2 linked regions of the Tenggerimyces flavus genome follow. The protein of the gene in region 1 interacts with the protein of each later gene in a pairwise test. Links are inferred from orthologs where the notes say so. Each region holds a gene or a part of one and is shown on either strand. Other genes may lie near its edges.

Evidence for each region.
Region 2: the proteins of JOD67_RS30090 (region 1) and ftsZ interact in binary tests that used the Escherichia coli proteins (3 or more experiments, as listed by UniProt). The link is inferred for Tenggerimyces flavus from one-to-one orthologs.

What each region holds. Positions count from the first base shown.
Region 1 is NZ_JAFBCM010000001.1:6,400,052-6,406,649, reverse strand. What follows is about bases 159-2,952. They hold JOD67_RS30090 (rod shape-determining protein), read left to right. Parts: upstream 159-938; coding sequence 939-1,967; downstream 1,968-2,952. Other genes in these bases: mreD (rod shape-determining protein MreD), read left to right, coding at 2,779-2,952; mreC (rod shape-determining protein MreC), read left to right, coding at 1,967-2,779; JOD67_RS30095 (hypothetical protein), read left to right, coding at 611-883; ndk (nucleoside-diphosphate kinase), read left to right, coding at 159-540. Also shown: JOD67_RS30105 (DUF4233 domain-containing protein), read left to right, coding at 1-73; more of ndk, read left to right, coding at 133-158; more of mreD, read left to right, coding at 2,953-3,243; JOD67_RS30075 (penicillin-binding transpeptidase domain-containing protein), read left to right, coding at 3,264-5,024; rod shape-determining protein RodA, read left to right, coding at 5,021-6,184; JOD67_RS30065 (ABC transporter permease), read right to left, coding at 6,163-6,598. UniProt on the Escherichia coli protein: Forms membrane-associated dynamic filaments that are essential for cell shape determination. Acts by regulating cell wall synthesis and cell elongation, and thus cell shape.
Region 2 is NZ_JAFBCM010000001.1:5,548,395-5,555,078, reverse strand. What follows is about bases 1,008-3,887. They hold ftsZ (cell division protein FtsZ), read left to right. Parts: upstream 1,008-1,696; coding sequence 1,697-3,079; downstream 3,080-3,887. Other genes in these bases: pgeF (peptidoglycan editing factor PgeF), read left to right, coding at 3,162-3,881; JOD67_RS25930 (MBL fold metallo-hydrolase), read right to left, coding at 1,008-1,508. Also shown: JOD67_RS25935 (cell division protein FtsQ/DivIB), read left to right, coding at 1-525; more of JOD67_RS25930, read right to left, coding at 687-1,007; JOD67_RS25915 (YggS family pyridoxal phosphate-dependent enzyme), read left to right, coding at 3,895-4,587; JOD67_RS25910 (cell division protein SepF), read left to right, coding at 4,631-5,149; JOD67_RS25905 (YggT family protein), read left to right, coding at 5,219-5,509; JOD67_RS25900 (DivIVA domain-containing protein), read left to right, coding at 5,607-6,422; ileS (isoleucine--tRNA ligase), read right to left, coding at 6,562-6,684. UniProt on the Escherichia coli protein: Essential cell division protein that forms a contractile ring structure (Z ring) at the future cell division site. The regulation of the ring assembly controls the timing and the location of cell division.

The sequences.
Region 1 (6,598 bases):
CTTCGGCATCCTCTGGTTCGCCTGCCTCGTCTTCGACCGCAAGATCGCTGCCCAGGCACCCAGCGAGGGATGAGCGTCGGCTACGCTGCGTGTGCTTTGCCGTCGTGACCTCGTTCTTAAGGAGTTTCTGTCGTGTCCGAGCGCACCCTGGTCCTGATCAAGCCGGATGCGGTCCGTCGTGGGCTGGTCGGCGACGTCCTGGCCCGGTACGAACGCAAGGGGCTCTCGATCGTCGCGATGGATCTGCGCACGATCGACGGCGAGACGGCCGACCAGCACTACGGCGAGCACCTGGAGAAGGCCTGGTACCCGCCGCTGCGCGAGTTCGTCATCAGCGGACCGCTCGTGGCGCTGGTGCTCGAGGGCGACGAGGCCGTGGAGGCCGTACGCCTGCTGAACGGTGCGACCGATGCCCGGAAGGCCGCCGCGGGATCGATCCGTGGCGATTTGGGCCTGTCGAACCGGGAGAATCTCGTCCACGGCTCGGACTCGGTGGAGTCGGCCGCACGCGAGATCAAGCTGTTCTTCCCCGACATCTAGGCGCCCGAATGGGAAATCTAAGTAGTCCTCCCCATGCCGCCCGGTCTCGCGCCACCGCACGCTTGAACGTATGAACGAGAGCACCGCCCGAGACCTGATCGACAAGCTGCTGAAGCACCGCTCCGACCGCGGCTGGTCGGCGCTGTATGCCGACGACGTGCGGCTGGACTTCCCGCAGGTCGGAGCCGCGGCTGAGTGGTCCGTACGCGCCCCGAACGTGTGGGTGCACGAGTACCGCCTCGACAACGACGACGGCGAGCCCGCCCTCGCCGTCGTCGTCACCGAGTTCGCCGACGGCGTCGTCGCCCGAGAACGGGTCTATCTCACCCAAGCTTGGACATGACCCCGGCGAGTCACCGCAAGCCACGGCTACGTAGCGTGTCAAACTGGCTACCGAAATGGCGAACAGCTTTCTCGGCCGGGATCTGGCCGTCGACCTCGGAACGGCGAACACCCTCGTCTACGTGCGCGGGCGCGGCGTCGTGCTCAGCGAGCCCTCCGTCGTCGCCACGAACACCGCGACCAACACGATCGTCGCCGTCGGGACCGCCGCGAAGCAGATGATCGGCCGTACGCCCGGCACGATCACCGCGATCCGCCCGCTCAAGGACGGCGTCATCGCGGACTTCGACGCCGCCGAGAAGATGCTCCGGTACTTCATCCAGCAGGTGCACAAGCGGCGCTACTTCGCCAAGCCGCGGCTGGTCGTCTGCGTCCCGTCCGGCATCACCACCGTGGAGCAGCGCGCGGTCCGCGACGCCGGCTACCAGGCTGGCGCCCGGATGGTCTACCTGATCGAGGAGCCGATGGCTGCCGCGGTCGGCGCCGGGCTTCCCGTGCACGAGCCCACTGGCAACATGGTCGTCGACATCGGCGGCGGGACGACCGAGGTCGCGATCATCTCTCTCGGCGGAATCGTCACGAGCTGCTCGATCCGCGTCGCCGGCGACGAGCTCGACAAGGCGGTGATCTCCTACCTCAAGAAGGAGTACTCGCTGATGCTCGGCGAGCGCACCGCCGAGGAGATCAAGTCGACGATCGGCTCGGCGTTCCCCGTTCCGGACGAGCCCGAGGCGGACGTACGCGGACGCGACCTCGTCAGCGGGCTGCCGAAGACCGTCACGGTGTCCACCGACGAGATCCGCAAGGCGCTCGAGGAACCCGTCAACGCGATCATCGACGCGGTCCGCACCACGCTCGACACCTGCCCGCCCGAACTCGCCGGCGACATCGTCCGGCGGGGCATCATCCTCACCGGCGGCGGTGCGTTGCTGAACGGGCTCGCCGCCCGCCTCCAGCACGAGACCGGGGTGCCCGTACGGGTCGCCGACGACCCGCTGCAGTCGGTCGCGGCCGGCGCCGGCATGTGCGTCGAGGAGTTCGAGACGCTTCGACGGGTGCTGGTCTCCGAGCCCCGCAAGAGATGATGCGGCCGCGGTCCCGGGTGCTGCTGGTGCTGCTCCTGCTCGGCTCGTTCTCGCTCGTCACCGTCGACCTCGCGGTCGAGGAGTCTCCGTTGAACGCCGTACGCGCCGCGGTGGCTGAGGCGGTCGCTCCGCTGCAGCTCGGCGCGCGGGTCGCGACGCGTCCGATCGTCAACGCGGCAAGGGATGTCGCCTCGCTCGGCGAGCAGCGGAGCGAACTGCTGAAACTGCGTGAGGAGAACGCCGCCCTGCGCGGGCAGCTTCGGACGGACGCCGAACGCCGTGCGGAAGGGCGAGCCGTCGACCAGCTTCGCTCGGCCGGGCACACAGTCCCGGCGCGGGTCGTGGGCTTCGGGGCGCAGCAGAGCTTCGCGCATACGGTGACTCTCGATGTCGGCACGCGGGACGGGGTTCGCGCCGACCAGGCCGTGGTCGCGGCCGACGGGCTCGTCGGCCGGGTCGTTCGCGCGGGTACGACGAGCGCGACCGTCCTGTTGCTCGGCGACGCCACGTCGACCGTCGGTGGGCGGCTGGAGACGAGCCGCGAGCTCGGTTTCCTGCACGGGACAGGCGATGTGGTCGGCAAGGCCAGGTTGACGCTGCAGCTCGTCGACCACTCGGCCCGGGTCAAGCAGGGTGACCGGCTGGTCACCTGGGGATCGCCGAACGGATCGCCTTACCCTGCGGGGATTCCGATCGGCCGCGTCGTCTCGGTGGATCCGGCGACCGCGGGTGTCGCGCCGAAGGCGTCGGTGGATCCGTACGTCGATCTCACTGCCCTCGATGTCGTCGGTGTCGTGGTGGGGGAGCGCTGATGCTGCTCGCCGCGGCTGTCGTTCTGGTCGCCTGGCTGGTCCAGGTCACGCTGCTGCCGAGCGTCTCCTTGGCGCTCGTCGCCGTGCTGGCGTTCGCGTACGTGCGGGGGCCGGCGTTCGGTGCGGTGCTGGGGTTCTGCGCCGGTCTGCTCGTCGACGTCGCGCCGCCGGCGGACGGGGTCGCCGGACTGTGGGCACTGTCGTTCACGCTCGCGGCGTACCTCGTCGGCGCCGCTGGCGTGACCCGCGCCGACGACGGCAACCACCGGGTCCTCATCGGCGTGCTCGCGATGACCGGTGGCGCCGCGCTCACACTCGCCACGTACGCCGGAATCGACGTCCTGCTTGGCGATCCGCGAGTCGACTGGTCGGTCCTGCTCAGTGCCGGCGGCACGTCGATCCTCTCCGCGGCGGTGCTCGCGCTCGTCCTCGTACCGCTGTCAGCCCGGGTCGCGCCGCAGTGAACGCGAGGACCACGGCGCGGATGGCCATCCTCCAGCTGCTCGTGCTCACGCTGGTCGCCGTCCTGCTCGGCCGGCTCTGGATCGTGCAGGTCGCCCGCCCTGTCGAACCCAGCGCACCCATGACCGACGTCGGCGAGCTGCGGACGATCTCGGTGCCCGCCGTCCGTGGCCGGATCCTGGACCGGAACGGCCGCCCGCTCGTCGACAACGAGAGCGCCCTCACCGTGCTCGTCGATCCTTCGGCGGTCGGCAAGCTGGACAAGCCTGGCCGGACCGCGCTGTACGACCGGCTCGGCTCCGTCCTCGGGAAGCCCGGTGCCGACCTGGCCGCGCGGACGGTGCCTTGCGGGACGCCCGGGGCCCGCCGCCCGCCGGTGTGCTGGAGCGGCCAGCCGTACGAACCGGTGCCGATCGCCCGGAACGTGTCGACCCAGGCAGCGCTCGCGATCTCCGAGCGATCGGAGCACTTCCCGGGCGTGGTCGTCGACTCCCGTGCGACGCGGCGTTTTCCCAAGCCCGATGGGGTTTCCGCCGCGCATCTGCTCGGCTACGTCGCGCCGGTCAACCGCACCGAGCTCGACGCGTCCCACGGCGAACTGCGGACGACCGACCTGGTCGGGCGGGCCGGGCTGGAGAAGCAGTACGACGCGCTGCTGCGCGGCACGCCGGGTCAGCGGACCGTGCGGATCGACGCGCAGGGCCGGGTGCTGTCGGTGGTGTCCGAGCGGCCCGCGAAGCCTGGCGCGGACCTCGTCACGAACCTCGACGTTCGCATCCAGGCCCTCGCCGAGCGCGAGCTCGCGAAGACCCTCGCCGCGACGCGGACCCGCTTCGACAAGGTCACCAAGCGGAAGTACGTCGCCGACGCCGGCGCGATCGTCGTCCTCGATGCGCGAACGGGTGGAGTGATCGCGATGGCCAGTAACCCTGGTTACGATCCCTCACTCTGGCTAGACGGTCTAACAAGCGCCGAGCGGAAGCGGCTGCTCGCCTCGGGCGACGCGCCCTTGGTGGCGCGCGCCACGCAGGGCGAGTACGCGCCGGGGTCGACGTTCAAGGTGGTCTCGGCGACCGCGGCTCTCACCCACGGCTTCCGGACGTCGGAGCAGCTGCCCTGCCCGGGCACGATGGAGATCGTCGGCCGTACGTTCCGCAACTTCGAGTCGCTCGCGTACGGCGACCTCTCGCTCGCCGACGCCCTCGCGGTGTCGTGCGACACGTTCTTCTACCAGGTCGGGCTCGACCATCGGCGGGACGACGCGATCGAGGCCGCAGCCGCCGCGTTCGGCTTCGGTCGGCGTACTGGACTCGACCTGCCGGGCGAACGCGCCGGCCACGTCGGACGCCAGACCTCGTACGCCGGGCACGCCGCGCTGCTCGCGATCGGGCAGGGCGACACCACGGTGACGCCGTTGCAGCTCGCTCGTGCGTACGCGGCGCTCGCGAACGGCGGCTCGCTCCTGCAGCCCTCGTTGCGGAAACAGGTACCGAAGGTGGCCGGCAAGCTGCCGTTGACGCCGTCGCAGTTGCGCTATCTGCAGGCGGCCCTGCGCAAGACCACGGTGTCGGGCACGGGCGCGGCGCCGTTCGCCGGGTTCCGGCTCGACAAGACGCCGGTCGCGTCGAAGACCGGGACTGCCGAGGTCGACGGCAGGCAGTCGACATCGTGGTTCGCGTCGTTCGACCAGAGGTACGCCGTGGTGATGATGGTCTCGCAGGGCGGTACGGGCGCGGCCACCTCGGGTCCCGCGGTGCGGCGATTGTGGGAGGCGCTGCGATGACTGCCGTCGCTCCGCCTCGCCATGCCGGGTCGACCGCCGCCCGGCAGCTCGACTGGTCGCTGCTCGTCGCGGTGATCGCCCTGCTGGCGTTGGGTTGTCTGCTGGTGTGGTCGGCGACCGCGCACCGGCCGTCTCTCACCGGTGGTGACCCGCAGGCCTACCTGCTGAAGCAGATCCTCAACATCCTGATCGGCGTGGTGATCGCCGTTCCGGTCGCGATGATCGACCATCGCCGGCTGCGGCTGTACGCGCCGGCCTGCTACCTGGTCGTGGTGGCGGGACTGGTCCTCGTGCTCGTGCTGGGCGCGACCGTGAACGGATCCCAGTCCTGGATCCGGCTGCCGGGCGGTTTCTCCTTACAGCCCGGGGAGTTCGCGAAGGTCGCGATCGTCGTCGGGATGGCAGTAGTCCTCGCCGAACGGAGAGACAATGCCCGCCGTTCGACCCGATCGGCGCGGTCCGATCTGCTCTGGGCGCTCGCCGTTGCCGCGGTGCCCATCGGGCTGGTCGCGATCCAACCCGACCTCGGTACCGTGTTCGTCCTGCTGGTCACAGGATTCGGCGTCCTGGCGCTCGCGGGCACGCCGTTGCGCTTTCTCGCCGGACTCGTACTCGTCGCGGCGACGGCCGGGTACGCCGCCGTGCGGGTGGGGCTGCTGGAGGGTTACCAGCTCGCGCGGCTCACCGCGTTCGTCAACCCTGGCGTCGATCCGGAGGGGATCGGCTACAACGCCGAGCAGGCGCGGGTCGCGATCGGGTCGGGCGGGCTGTTCGGGGCGGGCTTGTTCCACGGCAGCAGGACGAGCGGTGCGTACGTTCCCGAGCAGCACACCGACTTCGTGTTCACGGTGGCGGGGGAGGAGCTCGGCTTCGTAGGCTCGAGCGCCTTGCTTCTGTTGCTGGCGTTCGTGCTGTGGCGCGGCGTACGCATCGCGCGCGCTGCGCCCGACCTGTTCGGCCGCCTGCTCGCCGGCGGCGTCGTGTGCTGGTTCGCCGCGCAGATCTTCGAGAACGTCGGCATGACGCTCGGGCTGATGCCGATCACCGGGCTGCCGTTGCCGTTCGTGTCGTACGGCGGCTCCAGCATGGTCGCCTGTCTGGTTGCCGTTGCCCTGTTGGAGAACGTGCACCTGCGTGGTCAGGACGTCGCACCGGTGTAGCGGCGCACGCCCACCGACCATGCACCGATCGCGAGCAGCGCGATGCCGGCGCCGGCGGCGATGGCTGCCGCCGTACCGACGAGGGTCGGGCCGCGCAGCAGCGCTGTGGTCGGGAGCGTGGTCACGACCGCCATCGGGAACAGGTAGGTGAGCACGATGCGCAGTGGTCGGCTGTAGATGTCGACCGGGTAGCGCGCGAGGTTCAGTGCCGAGCTGAACAGGATGTCGAGCTCCAGCCGTGGTGCCCAGAACGCCAAGCAGGACACGAGAACGCCGAGGCTCCACATGATCACTGTGCCGGTGGCGAGCAGTAGTAGCCAGGTGAGCAGGCCGGCGATCGTGGGGAGCTTGCCGTGGTCCGCGATGCCTCCGCCGATGACCGCCAGGCCGAGGACCGCTCTGGTGAGGGCCACC
Region 2 (6,684 bases), 850 kb from region 1 along the record:
GCCGCGGTCGGAACGGGCGGGCCGCTGGCGAAGGTGGACGTGGACGCGGCGCGTTCGCGGGTCCTCGCGAAGCTGCCGGCGTTGGCGTCCGCCGAGGTGAGCCGGTCGTGGCCGCACACGGTGTCGATCTCGGTGGTGGAGCGCACGCCGGTCGTGGTGCTGTCCGACGGCGGCTCGCTGCAGCTGGTGGACGCTTCCGGCGTCGCGTTCCGTACGGTGCCGGCACGCCCGGCGGAGTTGCCGGTCGTGACACTGTCGGCCTGGGGCGCCACCCGCGCACCGACGCTCGCCTCCGCGGCCGGCGTGGTCGCGAGCCTGCCGCCGGCGCTGAAGACGAAGCTGGTCGCGGTGTCGGCCCGGACCGCCGACTCGGTGACGTTGCGCCTCACCGGGAACGTGGCGGTGATGTGGGGGAGCTCCGACGAGTCGGACAAGAAGGCTCGCGTCCTCGCGGCTCTGTTGGAGCAGGGCGGCGCGAAGGAGTACGACGTCAGCGTCCCCGACCTACCGACGACGAAGGCCTAGGCCGTGTCTCTCAAGTAGCGTCGGTCATCGCGCGTAGCGCGATGGCGCGCGGCGCTCCGCGCCCGGCTGGGCGTGGTGCAGGAGGAATTCATATTGGTTAGATGGGTGACGATGTGGACCGCGTCCAGGCGGGATGTGGGGTGTCGCGCGCGAGGCGATAGTTAAGAGAAACGGCCTAAGTCCTCGTACCCCTTGGACACCGCGTCCCGTACGTACTTCTCCTCGTACGGCCACGTGCCCGCGGCGAGAGCCTCGTCCACGGGGACGTCGGCCTCCCACAACGCACGGACCGTCTGGGCGATCGCCGCGAGCTCGTCGCGTTGCGTCGTGAGGAACGTCCTGTCGACGAACGGTCCGTGCCCCGGTACCACTGCGGTGTCGGCCGTGAGCAGCTCGGCGACGGCGTCGAGCGTGGCCGGCCACTCCAGCGGGAACGCGCCCGGGCTGTAGGACGGTGGCGTCGCCGACTTGATCAGGTCGCCCGCGTACATCACGTCCGCGTCCGACACCCGGATCACGATGTCGCCCTCGGTGTGGCCGCGGCCCGGGTGGACCAGCTCGACCTGCCTGTCGCCGAGGTCGAGCGTGAGCGTCGAGGCGAACGTCTCCGTCGGCGGCGTGATGACGGTCTCCTTCACCTCCGCGGTGACGTCGGGCACGCGGCGCACGAGCGCGTCGCGCATCGGCTCACCCCACTCCGCGAGCATGCTGGGCACTGTCGCGTGCGCGTAGATCGGCACGCCCAGTTCGGCGAGCGCCGCGTTGCCGAACGTGTGGTCGCCATGCCAATGGGAGTTGACGACCCAGCGGACCGGAAGAGGGGAGAGGTGGCGGAGATCGGAGACGACCTCGTGACCCTGCCGCGTCGCGCCTCTCGTGTCGATCACGAGCAGCCCGTCGGTGCCCACGACGACTCCGACAGCGACGTTGAAGGTCTCGTACCTACGGGCGAAACAGCGCTCGCCGATCTCGTTCCAGCTCATACGCCAAGGAAAGTGGGCACGGTCACGTTCCGCAACTCCCACGCTCGGCGTGGCGGCTTGGTTGGTCCCGAACGCTTGCGTACGTTGCTGTATCAGGTCGAGGTTGACATAACTATAACTCTCTAGTTGAGGGTGAGGGTTACGCCGGCCGAAACCCGAGAAGTGATTTCTACCGAGAGGCGAGCGACGTGGCGGCACCGCAGAACTACCTCGCTGTCATCAAGGTCGTCGGTATCGGCGGCGGTGGTGTCAACGCGGTCAACCGGATGATCGAGGTGGGACTCAAGGGCGTCGAGTTCATCGCGATCAACACCGATGCGCAGGCGCTGTTGATGAGCGACGCCGACGTGAAGCTCGACATCGGACGCGAGCTGACCCGCGGTCTCGGCGCGGGTGCCAACCCCGACGTCGGCAAGAAGGCCGCCGAGGACCACGCCGAGGACATCGAAGAGGTGCTCAAGGGCGCCGACATGGTGTTCGTCACCGCAGGCGAGGGCGGCGGTACGGGTACGGGTGGCGCGCCGGTCGTGTCGCGCATCGCCCGTTCGCTCGGCGCGCTGACCATCGGTGTCGTGACCCGGCCGTTCGCGTTCGAGGGGAAGAAGCGCGCGACGCAGGCCGAGGACGGCATCGGGTCGCTGCGGGACGAGGTCGACACGCTGATCGTGATCCCGAACGACCGGCTGCTGTCGATCAGCGACCGCCAGGTGAGCGTGCTCGACGCGTTCAAGCAGGCCGACCAGGTGCTGCTGCAAGGTGTCTCGGGCATCACCGACCTGATCACTACGCCCGGCCTGATCAACCTGGACTTCGCCGACGTGAAGAGCGTGATGTCGAACGCCGGCTCGGCGCTCATGGGCATAGGTTCGGCGCGCGGGGAGAACCGCGCGGTCGCGGCCGCCGAGATGGCGATCTCCTCGCCGCTGCTCGAGGCGTCGATCGACGGGGCGCACGGCGTGCTGCTGTCGATCGCCGGAGGGTCGGACCTGGGCCTGTTCGAGATCAACGAGGCCGCGCAGCTCGTCTCGTCGGCGGCGCACGCGGACTCGAACATCATCTTCGGCGCGGTAATCGACGACGGCCTCGGCGACGAGGTGCGCGTCACGGTGATCGCGGCGGGCTTTGACGGCGGTCAGCCGCGCAAGCAGACGTCCGCGCAGTCGCAGCAGTCGCAGAACTCCCAGGCTCAGCAGACCCACACGGCCCAGGTGCCGGCGCAGGGCACGCCGCGACCGACGTTCAACCCCTCGCCGCCCACCCCGGCGCCCGCTCCCACCAACCCGGTGCGGCGACCCGGTGAGCTCGGCCGGCCGGTGTCGACGCCGGAGCCGCAGCCGACGGCGAGCAACGGGAACGGCAACGGGTCGCCGGCCACCCGGCCTGCCGAGGAGTCGGTGGAGTCCGCCAAGCCGGAGCCTTCACCTGTACGCCCCGAGGCGCCCAACGCGCCGGTGAGCGACTTCCCGTCGATGCCGCCGGCGCCCACGCCGCCGAGCAGCGTCCGCGCGCCGCGCCGGATCGTGTTCGACGACAGCACCGAAGAGCTGGACGTTCCCGATTTCCTGAAGTAACGGGGAGTTCCACACAATCGTGGCCACTAGTGGTCCGGTGATAGGTCGTTGCGGGTAACGCTCGGCCGGCAGGATCGCTGTTGTGTTCGTGTGGCGAGAAGACCTCGGCGGGGCCCGCATCGCCTTCACCGACCGCAACGGTGGTGTGAGCGAGTCTCCGTACGGCTCCCTGAACCTGTCCTCGGTGACCGGCGACCGGCCGGAGCGCGTCAGCGCCAATTGGGACCTCGTCTGCAACGGGCTCGGCGTCGGCGCCGAGCAGCTCGCGATCATGCGGTGCGTGCACGGGACCGACGTCCTGGAGCTCACCGAGCCACCCCAGCGCACCCGGCCGGCGGTCGACGGCCTCGTCACCAGTACTCCGGGCGTGGTGCTGGTCGCGCTCGTGGCGGACTGCGCCCCGGTGCTCTTGGTCGACGCCAAGGCACGCATCGTCGGTGCGGCCCACGCCGGGCGGCCCGGTCTCGCGGCGGGCATCGTGGCCGCGACCGTGGAACGGATGCGTTCGTACGGCGCCGACTCGATCGTTGCCCGGGTGGGGCCGTGCGTGTGCGGTGAGTGCTACGAGGTGCCGCAGACCATGCAGGATGAGATCGCGTCCGCCGTACCCGCGGCCCGCTCGACCACGCGCTGGGGGACGCCCGGCCTCGACATCGGCCACGGCGTGCTCGCCCAGCTGACCGACCTCGGCATCGAGGCCGCGCACCTGCCGATCTGCACGATGGAGTCGCCGGACCTCTACTCCCACCGACGCGACGGGAATCGGACCGGTCGAATGGCGGGGTTGGTGTGGCTGGAGTGACAAGCTTGAAGTCGTGACCCGACTGGACGACCTCGCCGCCAACCTCGCGACCGTGCGCGAGTCGATCGCCGCCGCCTGTGCCGCGGCGGGTCGTTCGCCGGGGGAGGTCACGCTGGTGGCCGTCACGAAGACGTTTCCCGCCAGCGACGTACGCCTGCTCGCCGAGCTCGGCGTCCGCGACATCGGCGAGAACCGCGACCAGGAGGCCCGTACCAAGGCCGCCGACTGCGAGGACCTCGATCTCGACTGGCACTTCGTCGGGCAGCTGCAGACCAACAAGGCGCGCTCGGTGGCGAGGTACGCGACCGTCGTGCACTCCGTCGACCGGCCCGAGCTGGCCGCCGCGCTCGCCAAGGCCGCCGCCAACGCCGGCCGCGAGCTGCGCTGCCTGGTGCAAGTCAGCCTTGACGCTGAGCCAGGACGCGGCGGCGTACGTCCGGACGACGTTCTCTCCCTGGCGGACGAGATCGCCCGCGCGGACGGCCTCGAGCTCGGGGGAGTGATGGCCGTCGCGCCACTCGGCGAGGACCCGGAGGAGGCGTTCGAACGGCTCGCGAAGGTCGCGGCGACACTCCGTACCGCCCATCCGGCGGCGACCTGGGTGTCCGCCGGCATGAGCGACGACCTGGCGGCGGCGATAACGCACGGCGCGACACACGTGCGGATAGGGCGCAGGTTACTAGGTCAGCGGCCTTTGCTCAGGTAGCGTCGACGCGGAAGAAGCCTCGCAACTGGAGGGCAGAGGTCACATGGCAGGCGCGATGCGCAAGGTAGCGGTTTACCTGGGGCTGGTGGAAGACCAGGACCGCTACGACGATGAATACGACCCTGCCTTCGACGGGGAGTACGACGACCGTGAGCCGCGCGAGGCTGAGGCACAGCCGCGCCGCGACGAGCGTGTCCGCGAGAGCGGTTTCGAGCGCGAGGCCACGGTCTCCGCGCTGCCGAACAGGCCGCCCGTGCAGGTGGCACCCGATCCGACCGACCGGTCGTCGCGGATCACCACGCTGCACCCGCGTACGTACAACGACGCCCGCCTGATCGGCGAGCACTTCCGCGACGGCACCCCGGTGATCATGAACCTCACCGGCATGGACGACTCCGACGCCAAGCGACTCGTCGACTTCGCGGCCGGACTCATCTTCGGACTGCACGGCAGCATCGAACGGGTGACCGCCAAGGTCTTCCTGCTGTCGCCGGTCAATGTCACGGTCAAGGCCGAGGACAAGGCCAGAATCGCCGAAGGAGGGTTCTTCAACCAGAGCTAGCGAGGCTCGTTAAGCGACCGAAGCAGGTAGTGTCGGCAGCAGTTGCCGATCCCCGTCCAAGGAGCATCTGTGGCGGTCGTTTTTCAAATTGTCTACGTGCTGCTCTGGATCTTTCTGATCCTGCTGTTCGTACGACTCGTGGTCGACTGGGTTCAGTTCTTCGCCCGGTCCTGGGAGCCCCGAGGCATTTTGCTCGTGGCTCTCGAAGGTGTCTACACCGCGACCGACCCGCCTCTGAGGGCGCTACGCCGCGTGATTCCGCCTCTTCGACTCGGAGGTTTCGCGCTCGATCTCTCGTTCCTGCTGTTGATCCTCATCATCTACATCCTGCAGGCGATCGTGATCAGTTTGGCGACCTAGTCGGCTTTCGGGGCATCCCCCGCTGCCAACTATGCCGAGACCGGGTACGGTAACTCCCTGAACCACGATGTCTACCCTGTGAGCCCGAGGTGAGGTCATGCCGCTGACGCCCGAGGACGTGCGCAATAAGCGCTTTACGCCCGTCCGCCTGCGCGAGGGCTACGACATGGGCGAGGTCGACCAGTTCCTCGACGAGGTCGAGTCCGAGCTGGAGCGTCTGAACCACGAGAACAACGACCTCCATCAGAAGCTCGCAGCCGCCCAACGTGGCGAAGGCGCGGCCTATGTCAAGCCCCCGACTGTCCAGGAGCAGCCGCCCGAGCCGGTGGTCCAGCCACCGCGTCAACCGGCGCCCGCGCCCGCATCGGTCGCCGAAGCGTCCACCGCGGCCGCTCGGCTGCTCGAAATCGCCACCCAGAACGCCGACCAGCTCGTTGCCGAGAGCAAGGAGCAGGCCAACCGGATCCTCGCCGAGGCGCGGGCCCGGAGCGAGCGGATGGAGAACGAGGCTCGCGGTCTGGCCGCGCGTCTCGAGTCCGACGCCCGCGCGAAGTCCGAGCAACTCGAGCGGGAGACCAACGAGAAGCGGGCTTCGATGTTCGGAGCACTGGAGAAGGACAAGCAGCGCCTGGAGCAGGAAGTCGACACGCTCCGGACGTTCGAGCGCCAGTTCCGGAGCCGCCTGAAGGCCTACTTCGAGGCGCAGCTGCGCACACTGGCGAGCCAAGGCTCGCTGGGTTCGCAGGGCGGCCCCGACCAGGGCATCTCGGCACCGGAGTCGAACGGTCCGCGTCCAGTCAACTCCCACCGCCCGCAACCGGTCCCGGCCGGCGGCGAGCGCCTCGAGCGTGGCGGCGGCCAGACCCCGCGTCTGAACGCGCTGCTCGAGGACGACGACGAGTCATCGCTCTAACTTCGAGAAAGTCCTACGAGGACGAGCTGCGAGCGCCTCGGGTCCCCCATGGGACCCGGGGCGTTCGCTCGTTCTATGGAATGAGGGCGTCCCTGTAGCGATCTAATCGACAGAGGGACGCCCTCATTCCAAACCTGGCCTAGCTGGCGCTGGCTTTCCGGAACCAGAGCGTCAGGCCGAGGTCCTCCGACAGCTCCACCGCGAAGCCCGCATCCGGCTCCGGCGCGTCCTCCTCGACCGACGTCGCCAGGACCTCGTCGCC